3 regions of the Clostridium senegalense genome follow, and region 1 is predicted to be linked to each of the others. Evidence: riboswitches for the same ligand, from Rfam matches in the RefSeq annotation. Region 1 holds a riboswitch; each other region holds the start of a gene.
The links. Region 1 has a riboswitch for thiamine pyrophosphate ahead of thiD (bifunctional hydroxymethylpyrimidine kinase/phosphomethylpyrimidine kinase). Riboswitches for the same ligand answer to the same signal wherever they lie in the genome.

Region 2: another riboswitch for thiamine pyrophosphate. It lies ahead of thiS (sulfur carrier protein ThiS); the one in region 1 lies ahead of thiD (bifunctional hydroxymethylpyrimidine kinase/phosphomethylpyrimidine kinase).
Region 3: another riboswitch for thiamine pyrophosphate. It lies ahead of tenA (thiaminase II); the one in region 1 lies ahead of thiD (bifunctional hydroxymethylpyrimidine kinase/phosphomethylpyrimidine kinase).

The regions. Positions count from the first base shown of each region.
Region 1 is NZ_JAHLNC010000008.1:22,108-28,878, forward strand. It holds gene thiE (thiamine phosphate synthase) at 1-371, opposite strand, end outside; gene thiM (hydroxyethylthiazole kinase) at 364-1,164, opposite strand; gene thiD (bifunctional hydroxymethylpyrimidine kinase/phosphomethylpyrimidine kinase) at 1,175-1,960, opposite strand; TPP riboswitch at 2,016-2,125, opposite strand; gene KQI36_RS13220 (helicase C-terminal domain-containing protein) at 2,253-4,604, shown strand; gene KQI36_RS13225 (hypothetical protein) at 4,900-5,097, shown strand; gene KQI36_RS13230 (hypothetical protein) at 5,333-5,527, shown strand; gene carB (carbamoyl-phosphate synthase large subunit) at 5,740-6,771, opposite strand, start outside.
Region 2 is NZ_JAHLNC010000010.1:113,241-120,011, forward strand. It holds gene KQI36_RS15450 (thiamine phosphate synthase) at 41-586, opposite strand; gene thiC (phosphomethylpyrimidine synthase ThiC) at 564-1,874, opposite strand; gene thiH (2-iminoacetate synthase ThiH) at 1,886-2,995, opposite strand; gene KQI36_RS15465 (thiazole synthase) at 2,995-3,762, opposite strand; gene thiF (sulfur carrier protein ThiS adenylyltransferase ThiF) at 3,776-4,579, opposite strand; gene thiS (sulfur carrier protein ThiS) at 4,580-4,771, opposite strand; TPP riboswitch at 4,905-5,008, opposite strand; gene KQI36_RS15480 (alpha/beta hydrolase family protein) at 5,107-5,517, opposite strand; gene KQI36_RS15485 (GNAT family N-acetyltransferase) at 5,834-6,277, shown strand.
Region 3 is NZ_JAHLNC010000001.1:960,196-966,966, reverse strand. It holds gene KQI36_RS04545 (sensor histidine kinase) at 1-775, shown strand, start outside; gene KQI36_RS04540 (DUF1846 domain-containing protein) at 1,109-2,614, shown strand; gene trmB (tRNA (guanosine(46)-N7)-methyltransferase TrmB) at 2,866-3,519, shown strand; TPP riboswitch at 3,929-4,030, shown strand; gene tenA (thiaminase II) at 4,151-4,810, shown strand; gene thiT (energy-coupled thiamine transporter ThiT) at 4,909-5,502, shown strand; gene KQI36_RS04520 (ECF-type riboflavin transporter substrate-binding protein) at 5,719-6,276, shown strand; gene KQI36_RS04515 (ABC transporter ATP-binding protein) at 6,378-6,771, shown strand, end outside.

The DNA of each region.
Region 1 (6,771 bases):
CCATCTTTAACCGCCTTTATAGCTTCCTCCTTGTTTGATGCAGATATTCCAAGTATCATATCATTCCCGATTATCTTTCTTACAGACTTAGCATCTATATCATTTTGACCTATATGAACACCTTGTGCATTTATTGCTAAAGCTATATCAACTCTATCATTTACTATAAGTGGTATTGAATATTTATCTGTAACAGATTTAACCTCTAATGCATATTTTAAAAAATCTTTTCCACTACAATTTTTTTCTCTAATTTGAACTAAAGTCACTCCACCTAAAATAGCATCTTCAACTGCTTGTTTTAAATCTCTACCTTTTAAAACATCTCTATCTGTAACTAAATATAATTTATAATCTATATTTCTATTCAAAAACAACATCCCCTAACTCTAAATCATTTTTATTTAATAAATATATATTATCTATAATTTTTACTTTTAAAGTACCAGTTCCCTCATTATTTTTTAAACTTTTTACTGCTTTTTCACCACATATCCCCATAGATAATGTTCCTAGGAATCCAGCAGTGAAACTATCCTTTGTAACCCCTAAGTAAGCTCCAATTAAAGATGCTGTCATACATCCAGTACCTGTTACTTTACTCATAAGTTTATGTCCATTTTTTATAGTATATATATTATCTTTATAACAAACTAAATCTTCTTTTCCTGTAATTACAATTGTACATCCTAATTTTTTTGAAAGTTTACACCCAATATATTTTCCATCCTTCATATCTTCATTAGAATCTACACCTTTTATTTTTGCACTATCACCTATTAATGTTTTAATTTCTCCCATATTTCCCTTTATAACAGAAAACTTAACCATTTCTATAAGCTTTTCAACAAATTTTACTCTTTCTTTTGTAGCACCTACACCTACTGGATCTAAAACTATTGGTACCTTTAATTTATTTGCTATTTGTCCAGCTTTAATAGCTATATTCATCATAGAATTATCCATAGTCCCTATATTTAAAACTAATGCTGAGGAAAACTTCAAAATATCTTCTAGTTCCTCCTCGTTAAAACTCATAAGTGGTGATCCACCTATTGCTAATGTTATATTAGCGCAATCATTTATTGTGACCATATTAGTTATATGATACACTAGTGGGGTTTTTTCTCTTAATTCTTCTAAATAGTTATATATTGAATTCATAATATCTCCTCTATTTATAAAATTTATAAAAATGATTTACTGGACCACTTCCATGCCCAACATCAAAACTTTTCTTTATCGCTTCTGTTATGTACTCTTTTGCATACTTTACTGCCTCTTCAACATCATAACCATTAGCTAAATTACTTGCTATTGCAGAAGAAAGAGTACATCCTGTTCCATGTGTATTTTTACTATCTATTCTTTCTTTTTCTAAAATTATTGTAGAGTCTTTGCTCATAAGTAAATCAGTAGCTTTTCCTTTTAGATGACCACCTTTTACAAGTACGTATTCTGGTCCCATATCTAATATTTTTAAAGCAGCCTGCTCCATTTCATTTAAATTATTTATTTTCATATCGCATATAACTTCTGCTTCTCTTAAATTAGGCGTTACTATTTTTGCAATTGGAAAAAGTTCTTCTATAAGTGCTCTTTTAGATTCCATTTTTAAAAGATCATAACCAGTTGTAGAGACCATAACCGGATCAACTACTATATTTTTTGCATCATAAAATCTTAACTTTTCTCCTATTTTTCTTATAATTTTTTCATTAGAAACCATTCCTATCTTAGTAGCAGATACTTCTATATCATCAAATATAGCTTCAATCTGAGATTCTACAATGTCTGCTGGTATATCATGTATAGCTTTCACACCTAATGTATTTTGGGCTGTAACTGCTGTTATAACACTCATACCAAAAGTTCTATTAGCAGAAAAAGCTTTTAAGTCTGCTTGTATTCCTGCACCTCCACCACTATCTGATCCTGCTATTGTAAGTACTTTTTTCATTTTTAACACTCCTTTTAAAAAAATAATGCTCTTTACCTAACACTGGTAAAGAGCATATAAATATCTACTTTAGGTATCCTACGCTGGCATTATCCAGATCAGGTTATAGGTCGAAGTGGCAACAACTTCCTCTCAGCCAATGCATTAGCTCCCTTTAAAATATTCTTATTTTTTGAAATCTTTCTCATATATAACTATAATAAATATTTTCCATATTGTAAAGCTTATATACTTTGTTAAAATATATATAATAGATTATTTTAAATTTATAAATAAGGAATGAGGTTTGATTTTGAATAAAGATTGTATTGATGCTAAACTTTCAGTTAGAAGTTTAGTAGAATTTGTTTATAGATATGGTGATTTAAATAATGAATTTGCTTCTTCCAACTCTGCTATTGAAGGCACAAAAATTCATAAAACAGTTCAAAAAGAATATGAACAAGAACATAAAGAAAAAGATGAAGTATTTTCTAAGGAAGTCCCTATTAAGGATACTTTTAATTATAAGAATTTAAATATTTATTTAGAAGGAAGAATAGATGGTGTTATATCTAAAGATAATTATGGAGAAATATTAGAAATAAAAAGTACTTCAAGAGATATACTTTCAATTGAATCCTATAATAATCTACATATAGCTCAAGCAAAAATATATGGTTATATGTATTGTAAACTCTATAATCTTAAAGATATATCAATTAAAATTATTTATGTTAATAGAGATACTCTTCAATCAAAAGATTTTGTAGAAAACATCTCTATAGATAGTCTACATGATTTTTTTTATTCTACTATTGAAAAATATTATAAATTCTTAATTTTAGACTATAATTTCAAAAAACTAAGAGATTCTTCCATAAAAAATTTAACATTTCCTTTTAAGGAATATAGACCACACCAACGTGAATTGTCTGTAGCGGTATATAAAACTATAAAACATAATAAAAAACTTTTCTTAGAAGCACCTACTGGAATTGGTAAAACTATATCTACTTTATTTCCTTCTATAAAAGCACTAGGTGAAAAGCTTGGCAATAGAATTTTTTACTTAACTGCTAAAGGCAGTACTAAAGATATAGCAGAAAAAACTATAACCCTTTTAAGAGAGCAAAATCTTAAAATTAAAACTTTAACTTTGACTGCAAAAGAAAAAATATGTTTTCAAGAAACTGCAAACTGTGATCCTAACCTTTGTAAATTTGCTAAAGGTCACTACGATAGAGCTAACAAGGCTATTTTAGACATTATAACCAATGAAGAAAATATAAATAAAGACATAGTGTGTCAATATGCCAATAAACATAATGTATGTCCTTTCGAAATTTCTCTTGACTTAATAAGTTATTGTGACTTAATAATATGTGATTATAATTATGTTTTTGATATGAAAGTTTCTCTTAAAACATATTTTAATGAAAAGAAAAATGAAAATATAATACTTGTGGATGAAGCACATAACTTAGTTGAACGAGCCAGAGACATGTATTCATCATCACTTTTGAAAAGTGAATTTTTAAACTTAAAAAAACTTATAAAAAATGAAGATTATTCTCTTTACAAAAAATTAGACAAGGTAAATAATCTTATGATTGAAATTAGAAAATATAATGAGGAAACTAATTTTTATATATTTGAAAAAGTACCACCTGAACTTATAAAGTATTTAGGAATTGCTTTTGACAGTATGGCTAATTATCTTACAAAGGATAATATCAAATTTAAAGATAATGTATTAGATTTATACTTTAAAATTAATGATTTTTTAAAGATATATGACATTTTTGATGATAATTATATTTGTTACAGCGAAGGAGCTGGCTCTGAACTTAACATAAACCTATTTTGTATAAATCCAAGTTCAGCATTAAAAACACCTTTTAAAAATGCAATATCTACAATATTATTTTCAGCAACATTATCACCTATGAACTACTATAAAGAATTATTATCTTTTGAAGATGGTGATTACAATATAACCTTACCTTCTCCCTTTAATATAGACAATAGAGAAGTTATTATAGCTAATGATGTTTCTACTAAATATGCAAAAAGACAATCAAACTATAATAGAGTTTGTATTTATATAGATAATGTTTTAAACTCTAAAAAAGGAAACTACATGGTGTTTTTTCCATCATATCAATATATGAAAGATATATATAAAATAATGACTGAAGAATTTAATTACACCAATATACTACTTCAAGAATCATCTATGACTGAAAATGATAGATTAGAATTTTTAAGCAAATTTAATGAAAATAATGTTGTTGGTTTTTGCGTACTTGGCGGAGTATTTGCAGAAGGTATTGATTTAAAAGGTGATAAGTTAATAGGTTCTATTATAGTCGGTGTAGGACTCCCTAAAATCTCCTTAAGACAAAACTTAATAAAAAATCATTTTGATGATACAAAAGGAGTTGGATTTCATTATGCGTATACATTTCCTGGAATAAATAAAATAATCCAAGCGGCTGGAAGAGTTATTCGAAATGATACTGACAAAGGAATTATATTTTTAATAGATGAACGATTTTCCACTGAACTATATCAAAACCTTTTTCCAAAGCACTTCTTTCCTCAAAAAATAGTAAATAATCCTTCTTCTGCAAAAAACATAATAAAAAAATTTTTTATTTAATAAATTAACAAGCTATAGAGTTATAATCTTAACACTTAGCTTGTTTTTTATTAAATATATCTCACATACACTTTCACTTTTCATTCAATTCAAAATCCTTATAATAATTTCTCTATTTATACGATTTCATATAGTAAAATCAACGTTTATAGGTACTCATAAAGTTTAAATTTTCAGACACAAAAATTTGTTTACATGCATTAATTTTTACGTTATTATGATATAGGCAATCGCCCAAATCAACTAGGCTTAATTAAAAATTTATACTTTATTTTAATATACTGGAGGAACCTTTATGAACTTTACATTTTTTAAAATTATACATTTTACTTCACTTTTAGGTATAATATTAAGTTTTTTATTAATTATTTTAGAATCATTTAATTGTTTTACATTATCTCACAATCAAGTAGTATTATTTACATTATTATTTATAGCTTCTTTTGGTGGATTAGTTTTTAATAATATTAATACTACTCTATCTGATAATTAATATATAAATTTAATTTTATATATAGAAAAACTGTCTTAGGATAAATCTAAAATTTTATCTTAATACAGTTTTTTTATTTCTTTAAATTTAGTTATTAATTTTCACATAAAAGAAAACATTTACAGACGTAAAAAATTAAGTTATTATTGTATAGGGAATATTTTAAATTTCTTTTTGCAACATAATTCTTAACATATTAATTTATAAAATTACATAAATATAGGGGGATGTTTCCATGATTTTAAACTTTTCAAAAATAGTTCGCTTTCTTTCAATTTTAGGTGTAATAATTACCTTTTTAATAGTTACTTTTGAAGCCTGTAACTTATTTGTTTTATCTAAAAATCAAATAGAATTATATACACTATTATTCATAATGTCATTCTTTGGCTTAGTTGTTAGCGATTTCAAAAGATCTAAAATTAAATAATCATATCTATAATAATTTTAGCTTAAAATAAGGGGTTGTCGAAAAATGATTAAAAATCATTATGGATATTTCTACGTTCAAAAAATGGTGAAAAAATTCAAATAAGCTATTCATTAATCATATATTAAGCAAATTACACATAAAAAGGAAGCTATCGCTCCTTTAACCTTTAGTTAATTTTGCAACAGCCCCTTCTAGCTTTAAATTTTATTTTAATTTATGCTTACTATATCAAAAACCTGTAAAAATTCTTTTTTAATATTTTCTTTTTCAACTTCTACCATTGCTCTTAGTGTATCAAGTGCTGTTATTACTCCTATACCCTTTTCTATAGCTTCTCTTCTTATTATAAAGCCATCTCTACTAGCTTTATTTCCCTTTGTAGGTGTATTAATTACTAAATCTACTTTTCCTTCTCTTATTGTATCTAGTATATTATTTTCCCCTTCTTTTATCTTATTGACTTTACAAGCTTTAATTCCATTTTCCTTTAATATATTATATGTTCCATCAGTGGATAAAAACTTATATCCTAAATTATTCATCTCCTTAGCTATTTGTAAAAACTCCGCTTTATCATTATCATTTACTGTTGCTAAAATCATACCCTTATCTTTTTTCATATACATATTCGCTGCTATAAAACCTTTGTATAACGCCTCTTTTATGTTATTGCCTATTCCTAAAACCTCTCCTGTAGATTTCATTTCTGGTCCTAAGCTTATTTCAACATTCGGAAGTTTTTGCGTTGAAAATACAGGCACTTTAACTGTTACAATTTTAGGTTCTTTATATATGTCTACCCCATATTTTAAGTTAGACAATTTTTCCCCAAGCATAACCTTGGTGGCAAGTTCCACTATTGGAACATTACTTACTTTGCTTATATATGGAACAGTTCTACTTGCACGAGGATTTACTTCAATTACATATAGATTGTTTTTAAACTCTATAAATTGGATATTTATCATACCATGTACACCAATTGCTAATGCAAGTTTTTTAGTATATTCTAAAACCTTATCTTTAATTTCTTTGGTTATATTTTGACTTGGATACATAGTTATACTATCTCCAGAGTGAACTCCAGCTCTTTCCAAATGTTCCATAACTCCTGGAATCAGCACATCTTCACCATCACATATTGCATCTACTTCAATTTCACGTCCTAACATATATTTATCTATAAGTACAGGATTTTTGCTATCTGATATAAATGCATTTTCTAAATAATATTTTAATTC
Region 2 (6,771 bases), on a different contig from region 1:
ATAATAATTATAAAATTTGAAACAAAACCTTATAATAAAGTTACTTCATAAAAGCACTCATCATGGCAACTCCATCAGCTCCTGAGTTGTAAATTTCTTTCATGTTGTCTTGTTTTATTCCACCTAATGCAATTACTTTGCAAGAGACATGTTTTTTTATCTCTTCTATGAATTTTACACCTTTTCCTTTTAAACCTTCCTTACATTTTGTCTCATATATATTAGATGCTAAAATATATGTAGCTCCAAGTTTATCTGCTTTTATTGCTTCTTCTAAAGAATGAATGGACACTCCTACTATTTCATCCTTATTCTTTTCATACCCTAAAAACATTTCAAAAGGTAAGTGTATTCCATAAGGTTTCACTTTTTTATATACAAATTCATTAGAATTTATTATTAATTTACAGTTAGTATTTTCTATTATTTTTGTAATAGCCTTTGCATATTTTAATAAGACATTATCAGAAACATTTTTTTCACGCAATATTATTCTACAAACGCCATATTTTACAGCAGCTTCTATCTTTTGAAAATACTCTTCATCACTTTGTGCAAGCTGTCTATTTGTTATTAAATATATCAATTTCTTTTTCCTTCAATACCTTATTCATATTCCTAACGGCACACATTTTACCACACATTGTGCAGGTATCTGAATGTTCAGGCATAGATTCTTCTCTGTATCTTTTAGGTTTTTCGCTATCTAAAGCTAATTTAAACATCATATCCCAATCTAAATCTGCTCTTGCCTTGCTCATAGCGTCATCTAATTCTCTAGCCCCATTAATGCCCTTAGCTAAATCTCCTGCATGAGCTGCTATTTTAGTTGAAATTATACCTTCTTTCATATCTTCTATATTAGGTAATCTTAAATGCTCTGCTGGTGTAACATAACATAAAAAATCTGCTCCTGCCGCTGCTGCTATAGCTCCACCAATTGCTGAAGTAATATGGTCATAACCTGGTGCTATATCTGTTACTAGTGGTCCTAAAACATAAAATGGAGCATCATAACAAAGTTTTTTCTCTAAAAGCACATTTGTTTTAATTTCATCTAATGTCATGTGTCCAGGACCTTCAATTATAACTTGTACATTTCTTTCCCATGCTCTTAGTGTAAGTTCTCCTAATGTTATTAACTCCTTGATTTGAACCGCATCAGTAGAATCTGCATTACATCCTGGTCGGCATCCATCTCCAAGACTTAAAGTAACATCATACTCTTCACAAATGTCTAATAATCTATCATAATATTCATAAAATGGATTTTCTTTATTATTAACTTCCATCCATGCAAATAATAATGAGCCACCTCTTGAAACAATATTAGTTAATCTTTTATTTCTTTTAAATGTATCAGCTGCTTCTTTATTTAATCCAGCGTGGATTGTAACAAAATCTGCACCATCTTTAGCATGTTTTTCAACAACATCTAAAAATTCTTTCGCTGTTATTTCATCTAATTCCTTATCATAAAAACCAATGGCATCATAAATTGGCACTGTTCCTATAATAGCTGGTGAATACTCTACAAGATTTCTTCTAAATTCAGCAGTTTTTCCATAGTTAGAAAGATCCATTATAGACTCTGCCTTCATCTCTATTGCTTTTTTTACCTTTTCCATTTCTTTTTCTATAAAGTAACAATCCTTTGATATTCCTAGATTAACATTTATTTTTGTTTTCATTCCTTTTCCTATACCCTCAGGACTTAAAGATTTATGATTTTTATTAGCTGGAATTACTACTTGTCCTTTAGCAATTAAATCTCTTAGAGCTTGTACATCTATCTGTTCTTTTTTTGCTACTATTTCCATTTCTTTTGTAATTATGCCTTTTTTAGCTGCATCCATTTGTGTTGTATAATTCATTTTTATTCCCCCTAAATTCTTTCCCAATCTTTTAAAATTGGTTGATACCCTAATCCCTTTATCATTTTTTTCACATCTTCTGTACTACTTTGGTCACTTATTAAAAATTGTGATTCCCCTTTGCCCTTTGTGTCTTTACAGTGTCCTCCCACTTCTGTTAATACGCCAGCTGACATTTTATTAACTCCTAGTGGAATCAATTTTTCTCTAAAACCTGCTGATTCTCTTGTAGATATATTTATAACTGAGTTATTATGAAATAATCTTAATGCTAAAATACACTGAACTAAGTTTTTATCACTTACTGGATATATATCATGAAAAGTTCCAGCATGAGGACGTATTCTTGGTGCCGAAAAAGCTACATCTACTCCTGGGTAATTATCTTTAATATATTTTCCATGTAATGCTGTTAAAAACACTTCTTTTCTAAAATCATTTAATCCTAACAGTGCACTTACACTTATATTTCTCATACCTGCTTTTGCACCTCTTTCTGGTGCATCAAGCCTAAAATTATAATTTCTTTTTGGACCACCTAAATGTACTTTCTTGTATATTTCTCTATCATATACTTCTTGGTAAACTGTTAATCCATCAGCACCTGCCTCTATAGCTTTTTTATAATCTTCTTCACTTAATGGTTGTACTTCTAATGTAATTGAAGGAAAATAATCCTTAAGTACTTTTATTGCATCTACTAAATATTCTATTGGTGTATCTTTAGGACTTTCACCAGTTAAAAGAATTATATGTTTAAACCCTTCTTCAGCTATAGCCTTCGCTTCTTTTTCTATTTCTTCCATAGTTAACTTTGCTCTTAAAATATTGTTATCATGATTGTAAGAACAATAAACACATCTGTTAACACACATATTAGCAATATATAATGGTGTATATAAAAGAACGGTTTTTCCAAAATACCTATTAGATATTTCATGAGCTTTTTGAGCCATTTCTTCCAGATATTTTTCACCTTTAGGCGATATTATGTTTAAAAAATCCTCTTCATTTAATTTGTTTTTGTATATAGACCTTTTTATATCTTCCTCTGTAACCCTATTAAAATAATCTTCAAAATTAAATTTTTCGTATTTTTCTATAACCTCTAAAAATGACATTACTCTAAAAATCCAGTTAAAGGTGATGATGCGTTTCCAAATTTAGATACAACACCAGCTTTAGCCAAATATGCTTCCCTTCCAGCTTCTACAGCTTTTTTAAAGGCACTTGCCATAAGAATAGGGTTATTGCTTGATGATATTGCAGTATTTAAAAGAACTGCACTAGCTCCCAACTCCATTGCTTCACAAGCATGAGAAGGTAAACCAATACCTGCATCTACAATCACTGGTTTATTTAATTCATCTATCATTATTTCTATCAATTCTTTTGTTTTTAAACCTCTATTGGTTCCGATAGGCGCCCCTAATGGCATAACAGCTTCCGCACCTGCTTCTATCATTCGTTTTGCCATTGCTAAGTCAGGATTCATATACGGTAAAACTACAAAACCTTCTTTAGCTAATATTTCTATAGCTTTTAAAGTTTCTAAATTATCTGGCAAAAGATACTTTGAATCGTTTATTACCTCTATTTTAATCCAGTTTCCACATCCCATAGCTTTTGCAAGTCTAGCAATCCTCACTGCTTCTTCTGCATTTCTTGCCCCTGATGTATTTGGTAGCAATACCATATCTTTAGGTATATGATTTATTACATTTTCTTCTTTATCATCAAAATTTATTCGTCTTACTGCCATAGTAATTACTTGAGCTTCTGAACTTTTAACTATTTCAGGAATAATAGAATTTGATGCATACTTACCTGTTCCAATAAATAATCTAGAATTTAACCCTTTTCCGCCAATTATAAATTTATCATTCACAACATTTCCCCCTCTACACTTCACTGTCACCTAATAATATTCTCACTGCCATATTTGCCATATGACCTCCAGCTATACTTACTCTTGGAGCCATAAGACCTGAACCTTCTTTTGCCTCATTTTCTCCATCTCCACAAACATAAAATCTACTATTAATCTTTTTAGTAATTATAGAATTAGATGAAAAGCTACCTGCCATTCCATTTCCACTGATAATATATTTATTTGTATCAAGTAAAATAGCATTTACAAGCTCTGCTTTACACTTTGCATTATCAAAAGCTTCTATAACAACATCACAATCTTTAAATGTATAAATAGCATTGTCTTTATCTAAATATCTATCTACAACTTCCACTAAAATATAGGGATTAATTTCTTTAATAATTTCTTTAATTGCATCAGTTTTTTTCATCCCTATATGCCTTATATAATATTGTTGTCTATTTAAATTACTTGGCTCTACTACATCAAAATCTACTAATACTAACCTTCCGACTCCTATTCTTGCTAAAAATATTGCTATATTAGAACCAAGTCCACCTAATCCTGCAACACCTACTACTGACTTCTTTAGTTTTTCAAATACACCTTTTGTATGTCTAGAAATCATTAGTGTTTCTAGTTCTTCTTTTTTTGGTTTTTCACCCTTTTTTATAAAAGTCAATTCATCTTTATCTTTTAAAATCTTATCTTCTTTTATTGGAAACCCGTTTATAATTACCATATCTGAATTAGGATACATTTTTCCTTTTATATTATTTATAGATACATTTTCACTTATTTCAAAGCTTCTTCCATTCACCTTAATAAGCATTTATCCCCCTCCAACAAAAGCAACTATTTCTATTTTGTCATCTTCTTTTAATACTGTTTTATCGTATTCTTCCTTAGGTAATATTTTTAAATTCAGTTCAACAACAATTTTATCTGCATTAAGATCTAAATCTTTTATCATTTCACTAACTGAAAAGCTTTCATAATTCTTTTCTTTACCGTTTACAAGCACACTATTCCTCCTTTCTAAAATCATCTTAATAAAGCTACTATGGGGTTTTGCTATGTTTTTTGCATATAAAAAGAGCTTACCAACCGGTAAGCTCTTATGAAAATATATGTTATAATTTTATTTCAAATTTAAATATTTTCCTATCTTACTTCCCTACGTTGGTGTTAACCATATCAGGTTCAAAGGGTCGAAACTTAAAATTCCTCTCAGCCACTATTGGCTCCCCTAGCAAATCTTTATTAAGTTAAGTTCATTATACATCTACAAAACTATATTGTAAATACTTGTTTATTTATATATACAATTCCAATTAAAGCTATTGCACTTAAAAAATACTACATTCGTTTCACAAAAAAATTTCTAATAAGGCTAACATATTCCTCATAATTAACTAAACTAAGTTCCCCATGTCCCATTTTTTTAACTATATATAAATGACTATTTGAAATAGTGTTATGCAGTTCTTCTGCTGATTTTTTCATAATCTTTAACTCTTTTTCTCCAACAATAATTAGAACCTTAGCTTTTGTATTTTTAATTGTATTTTTCAATATATAATTTCCATTACTTAATGTAATATTAACTAAAGATTCTTTTGTTATATTTAAACTATCCTTATAATAACGTTCAAACATTTCTTCAGGAACATTTAGTATTTTTCCTTGTAATTTTGAAAACCATTTTTTCTTTATTAAACCATAAAACATTTTGTAAGTTGGTACTGCTAAAAATTTTCCATAGACCACCAAGATAATCCTCCACCGTGTAAAAATATTATGGTAGGTAATTCCCTATTTCCAAATTCCTTGAATTTCATTTTAATCTCCTATCAATCAATATAAACATTAAATGTATTACTTTAAAATTCCTTATATTAACATAAATATAGATTACACTATTTCACATTTAATTTAAACATATAAAAACTATTAATTAAAATAAACTGTTAACTAACAGTAGAATATTAATTTCAAATTTATTTTATTTGTAAAAATTGTTGTATTTACAAAATTATGTTATAATATTTTAAATATTTATTAAGAAACAGAGGGTAAGAATAAAATGAAAAATTTAGTTATATTAGAAATGAAAAAACATATGCTTGATCAATGTGTTGATTTATTTATAAACACATTTTCTAAAGAACCATGGAATGATGTTTACGACTCAAGAGATCCAGTAGTTAATTTCTTCAATAATCACTTTAATAATAACTACTTTCTAGGTTATGTAGCTATGTTAGATGACAAAATTGTAGCATTAAGTGTTGGTATGAAAAAGCCATGGATAGAAGGTATGGAATATTATATTGACCAATTTTGTGTTAGTTATGAAATGCAGGGAAAAGGTATTGGAAGTTGGTTCATGAAAGAAATAGAAAAAAATATTAAAAATCAAGGAATGAACGGAATGATATTAAATACCGAAAAAGGTTATCCAGCACAAAAGTTTTATGAGAAAAATGATTTTAAAATAATTGATGATTTAATAGTTTTTGGTAAATAATAATATTTTTTATATCTTTAAGTAGTATGTTGAATTAGATAAAACTTAGGTTTGGGAGTAAATATCAAGTAAAGATTAATATCTAAGTATAACACCGTAACAAATGGGACAGGCACGACAAATGTAGCACCATAAAATAAAACAAACTCTTTGAATGTAACTTCCATAAACAAAAAGGGTTAGCCAGTCCCTAAAGCAGTTAAGAGTTAATAAGTAATAGTTAAAAGTTGAGGTGGAAACTGGATTAAATCCAGTTTCTTTTTAATTTAATATAGTAAAATCTAAATTTAGGATATAAAACTAAGCTAAGATTATTATTTAAATGTAGCACCGTAACAAGAAGGACAGGCGTACCAAAGTATATTTTCCGTAAGTTATTTTGTGAGTGAAATCAATGGTTTAGCAATAAAACTTATAGAAATTGAAACCGGTCCTAAAAAAGTAGCATAGCTACGTAGATGTTTGGGACCGACTTTGAGTAGTATTGAAGATAA
Region 3 (6,771 bases), on a different contig from region 1:
AATTTTTTCGAATTTATCACATGAAGTGAGAACTCCTATAAATATAATATATTCATCTGTTCAACTTTTAAATAATAAGAGAAAATTAAGCGTAGAGGATTTTAGAAGTTCCTATGATAAATATGAGGGTATTATAAGAGAAAATTGTAATAGAATGCTTAAACTTGTAAATAATTTATTAGATATAACTAAAATTGAAAGTGGATTTATGAAAATGAATTTTAAAGATTATAATATAGTCAAATTAATAGAAGACGTAACAATGTCAGTAGTTCCTTATGCTGATATAAAAAATATAAATATTATATTTGATACAGATTTTGAAGAGTTGGAAATAAAAACTGATAAGGATAAATTAGAACAAGTAATTTTAAATTTATTATCTAATGCAATAAAATTTACAGAAGAACATGGAAATGTATTGGTATATGTTTCTAAAAAAGATGATTTTGTTGTAATACGAGTTAAGGATGATGGAATAGGTATACCAAAAGAATTTAGAGAGCATATATTTGACAGATTTGCACAAAGTAATAAAAATTATAATAAAGAGAAAAGTGGTACAGGTATAGGGTTGGCATTAGTAAAGTCCTTAGTAGTTCTTCATGATGGTAAAGTTTACTTAAATGAACAATTAGAAGAAGGTAGTGAATTTATTATTGAACTTCCTATTGTAAAGTGTAATTGTAAGGATGAAATGAACATGTCATTAATAAATAATAATATAAAATCGGTAGATGAGAAAGTATCAGTAGAATTTTATGATTTATATTAAAATCCAAAATTTACTTTGGATTATTTTGTATAACAATAGTATATTGAAAAAAATCAATATAGGGTAGAGATATTTTAACATAATCACTGTATTTTAAAAAAAATATCTATACAATATTATAAAATTTATGGTATCATCTAACTTTGTAATGATAAATTAAATAAATAACATAAACTTAGAACAAAACACAGATACTATAAGTGAATAGAGTTAAATATTAATAGTTGATATAGTGAGTAATTTATAAATAAAATACTCACTATTATTAATTAAAAATTTAAATAAAGATTGTAAATTAATAAAAATTAAGTCTTAATAAGTGAGGGTGAAAAAATGAAAATAGGATTCGATCATAAGAAGTATCTTGAAGAACAATCAAAATATATTTTGGAAAGAGTTAATAATTATGACAAACTATATCTAGAGTTTGGTGGAAAATTATTATTTGACTTACATGCCAAAAGGGTTTTACCAGGTTTTGATGAGAATGCAAAAATAAAATTATTACACAAGCTAAAAGAAAAAGTTGAAGTCGTTATTTGTGTATATGCAGGGGATATTGAAAGAAATAAAATAAGAGGCGACTTTGGTATTACATATGATATGGACGTTTTAAGACTAATAGATGATTTGAGATCTTATGAACTAGACGTAAACAGTGTGGTAATAACTAGATATGAAGGTCAACCAGCAACTAAAGTATTTATAAATAAGTTAGAACGTAGAGGAATAAAAGTATATAAGCATAAATCTACAAAAGGATATCCAACAGATGTAGATACTATAGTTAGTGATGAAGGATATGGACAAAATCCATACATTGAAACAAGTAAACCAATAGTAGTTGTTACAGCACCAGGACCAGGAAGTGGAAAGCTTGCAACATGTCTTAGTCAGTTATACCATGAGTATAAAAGAGGTAATGTAGCAGGATATTCGAAGTTTGAAACATTCCCAGTTTGGAATGTACCTCTAAAACACCCTCTTAATATAGCTTATGAGGCTGCTACAGCAGACTTGAAAGATGTAAATATGATAGATTCATTCCATTTTGATGCTTATGGAAAAGTAGCAGTAAACTATAACCGTGATATAGAAAGTTTCCCAGTTTTAAGAAGAATTATAGAAAAAATAACTGGGGAAGAGGCTGTTTATAAATCTCCAACAGATATGGGAGTTAATAGAGTTGGATACGGAATAATAGATGATGATGTAGTAAAAGAAGCATCTCAGCAAGAAATTATTAGAAGATACTTTAAAACAGCATGTGATTATAAAAAAGGTTATGCAGATAAAGAGACTTTCCAAAGAGTGAAACTTATAATGGAAGAACTTAATTTAAAAGAGCAAGATAGAAAAGTTGTAATGCCAGCGAGAGAGCATTCAGCAAAACTTAAAGAAAACTGTGCAAAAAATGAAATATGCCCAGCAGTAGCTTTAGAACTTGAAGATGGAACTATATTAACAGGTAAAAGTTCAAATGTTATGGATGCAACAGCAGCAGTAGTACTAAATGCTATTAAACATTTTGCTAACATATCAGATGAAATACATTTAATATCACCAGTTATATTGGAGCCAATAATAAACTTAAAATCTAAAACATTAGGTAGTAAAAACACAGCATTAACATGTGAAGAAATATTAATAGCACTTAGTATTTGTGCAGCTACAAATCCTATGGCTCAAGTTGCTATGGCAAAATTACCAATGCTTAAAGGATGTCAAGCACATTCAACTACAATACTAAATAAAAATGATGAACAGACATTTAGAAAAATTGGAATAGATATAACTTGTGACCCAGAATATCCATCAGAAAATCTTTATTACAATTAAATAGAATATATTTTTATAGGGTAATCTCAAAATAAAATAATATAATAAAAGGGATTACCCTTTTATTATGTCTAAAGATAAGATAGCTATATAAAAAATTAAATTTAAATTATGAATTGAAATTTTATAAGTAAAAACTATATGTTAAAACTTAACTATGATTGATACAATTAAAGGCTTTATGTATAATAAAGTCTAGTGATTTGTATTAAAAATATAAAGATATATTGTAAGATATGGAGTGATTTAATATGAGAATGAGAAGAAAGCCATGGGCTAGACCTGAATTAGAAAGTTGTGATTTTTTTGTTGCTAAACCTAGTGAATATAAAGGAAAATGGAAGGAAAGCTTTAACAGGATTCAACCGTTATACTTAGAGTTAGGTTGTGGAAAAGGTACATTTATGGCTGAACATGCTGCAGAAAATGAAAATATTAATTATATAGCTATAGATATAAAAGATGAAGTTTTAGTTTTAGCAAAAAGAAATATAGAAAATGCAGTTGATAAAAAGGAAAGAAAAGTTGACAATGTAAAGCTTATGGCACAGGAAATTGGACTTATTGAAGAGATGTTAGATGAAAAAGATGAAATCGATAGAATATATATAAACTTTTGTAATCCTTGGCCAAAAGAAAAACATAAGAAAAGAAGATTAACACATACAAGACAATTAAATAAATATAAAACTTTTTTAAAAAAGAGCGGAGAAATATGGTTTAAAACTGATGATGATGAACTTTTTGAAGAGTCATTAGAGTATTTTAAAGAGTGTAAATTTAATATAAAGTACATAACTTATGATTTACATAAAAGTGATTTTAAAGGTAATGTAGTAACAGAACATGAAGAAATGTTTACAGCACAAGGAATAAAAACAAAGTTTTTAATTGCAACATTATAATAAAATTCATAATAAATGTACGATGATAAATTTTTGTTATCAGTTGAGAAAAATAAGTACAAATATAGTTAGTTAAGAATTAGGATTTATGAATTATGAATTTAGGATGAAAGTAGCAAACACTTTCTGAAAATGATTTTTAAAAATCTATCATTATAGTTTGCTTTGCAAATTTATAAAAAGATACGTCGAGAATTACTAGGAACGAAGTGAGTAGTAATAAACACAACTGTTCACTCTTAACTCTTAACTAAAACAACCTGTTAGTTATTGATAAATAAATAAGTTTAAAATTTAATTTGGAACACTATAATAGATAAAAAGAAATTAATATTAATTAAGAATATTTAGTATAAATGTAGATATTTTAATATATTTGTTTTATAATGAATATTGAAAAGAGAATAATATAATTAGCTAGGGGTGCTATTAAAGCTGAGAGGTATACATATACTAACCCTTGAACCTGAAATTGGATAATACCAGCGTAGGAAAGCGTTATTAAAACGAAAAGTTTTAGTTTTGTGCAAATTTTATAGTTTTGTATTTAAGTATAAAAAGCTATATCCAAGTTGGGTATAGCTTTTATTGTGTTTGGAAAATTTTTAATATTAAAATTAGGGGGAGTTTTATGAAGTTTACAGATTATTTATATTCAAGTTCAAAGGAAATATGGGAAGGATATAAAGAACATCCATTTATATGTAATTTAGCTAAGGGAACATTGGATAAAAATAAATTTATGAAATATCTTATACAAGATTATTTATACCTTAAGGAATATGCAAAAGTGTTTTGTGTAGGGGTTGTAAAAGCTGATACTATGGAAGAAATGAAGTTTTTTTATAGTTCAACTAAGGGAACTATGGAAGATGAGACAGCAGTTCATATAAAATATTTAACAGATCATGGTTATAAGATAGAGGATGTTGAAAAAATGGAGTATAACATTGCTACAATAAATTATACAAGTTATATGAAGTCAATAGCATTAACAGGGAATATAAAAGAAATAGCTATTGCAACACTACCATGTACTTGGAGTTACAATTATATAGGTAAGTATTTATTAGAAAATTATAAAGATAATTTAGAGAAAAACTTTTATAGACCTTGGATTGAAGAATATTCTTCTAAAGACTTTAATGATTTTACAGATGTATGGTTAGAGTATGTAAATAAAATTTGTAATGATTTAAATGAAAAAGAAAAAGAAAGGCTAAAAGACATATTTGTAAAATGTAGTCTGTATGAAATGGAGTTTTGGAACATGGCAAATCAAGATATGTAGATTTGGTTATGTTATGCTGGTATATAAGTGAAAAATTTTCTTCTTTTCAAATTTAATTAGTGATTGATATTTATATTAAAATCAAAAGGAGCATGGTAATGGTTATATTAGTTACAATACTTAGTGTAATTTTAATGATTATGTATTTTATAGATTTAAGAAAAGAAAAATTCAATATAAGAACTATGGTTATTACAGCTATGTTTAGTGCAATATCATTTGTACTTTATTTGATACAATTTATAAAATATCCTCAAGGTGGTGGAATTAGTTTATTTTCTATGTTGCCTGTAATGCTTTTATCTATATTATATGGAAGAAGAGTGGGACTTACAGGTGGTATGATTTTTGGACTTTTAAAACTGTTAAATGGAGCAACGGTAGTGCATCCAGCACAGTTTTTATTAGATTATGTGCTTTCAACAATGGCATTAGGACTTGCTGGAACTTTTGGAAGCAGTAAAAAGTTAAATTTAATTGGAGGCTGTTTACTATCAGTGTCCCTAAGTGTACTTGTAAATATAGTGTCAGGAGCAGTATTTTTTGGACAATATGCACCTGATGGAATGAATGTTTGGTTATACTCATTTATTTATAATATAAGTAGTGCAGGGGTAGAAGGACTATTAACAGTTGGTTTAATGGCAGTTTTACCAATAAAAAGATTTAGCAAAATAGCTAAACCAGTATAAGTTTGGTTTATATTTGAAATCTAATATATTTTTCATAAATAAATTTAAAGCTATCTTAAAATAAAAAACATTTTAAGATAGCTTTTTTATATTTAATTTTAATATGCCACTTGACTTTTAGCTTGTTTAATTTTATATTTAACGGTGTATAATTATGAAATTATAATTTAAGATAATATGAAATTTTATTTGTATTAAATGTTTGGAGAGATAAAGATGAAGCGTAATACATTACCAATTAAAACAATTGTAGCTGTTGGAATTGGATCTGCCGTATTTATGATATTAGGTCGTTTTGGGTCAATACCAACAGGTATACCAAATACAAATATAGAAACTGCTTATGCATTTTTAGCATTAATGTCCGTATTGTACGGTCCTTTAGCAGGATTTTTAATCGGTCTTATAGGTCATGGATTAAAAGATATAATCTTCTATGGTTCACCTTGGATAAGTTGGGTTATAGCCTCTGCTATTATGGGGTTTATTATAGGCGTGTGTTGTAAAAAAATTAAGATTGATGAAGGTATTTTTGGAAAAAAACAAATTACTGTTTTTAATATTGTACAAATTATATCCAATATTATAGCATGGGGATTAGTTGCACCAGGTCTAGATATTTTAATATATGCAGAGCCTTCTAATAAGGTTTTTTTACAAGGTGCTATAGGGGGAGTATCTAATACAATTACAGTTGGAATATTAGGAACTATCCTTATAAACAATTATGCTAAAACTAGAACAAAAAAAGGTAGTCTAGATAAAGAATACTAAAAGTATACCGGAGAAACAACTCCGGTATTTTAATTGGGAAAATCAATATTTCATAAAAATAATAGAAAGTTATTGTATAGATTAAAAAAGGAGGACAATATATGAAAAAACCAATTCTAGAATTTAAGGATTTTTCAGTTCAATATATAGTTCAGGCTAAACCTACATTAAAAAATATAAATTTAACTATATATGAAGGAGAAAAAGTTCTTATAGTAGGACCTTCAGGATGTGGTAAAAGCACACTTTCAAATTGTATAAATGGCTTAATTCCTTTTTCATATAAAGCAGAAACTACAGGAAGTTTAAAAATTAAAGGTAAAGAAGCCAATGAATTAAGTATTTTTGAAATATCTACAATGGTTGGAACAGTACTACAAGATCCAGATAGCCAATTTATTGGATTAACAGTTGGAGAAGATATAGCTTTTAAATTAGAAAATTATTGTGTTATGAAAAAAAATATGAAAGATAAAGTTGAAAATGTATCTAGAT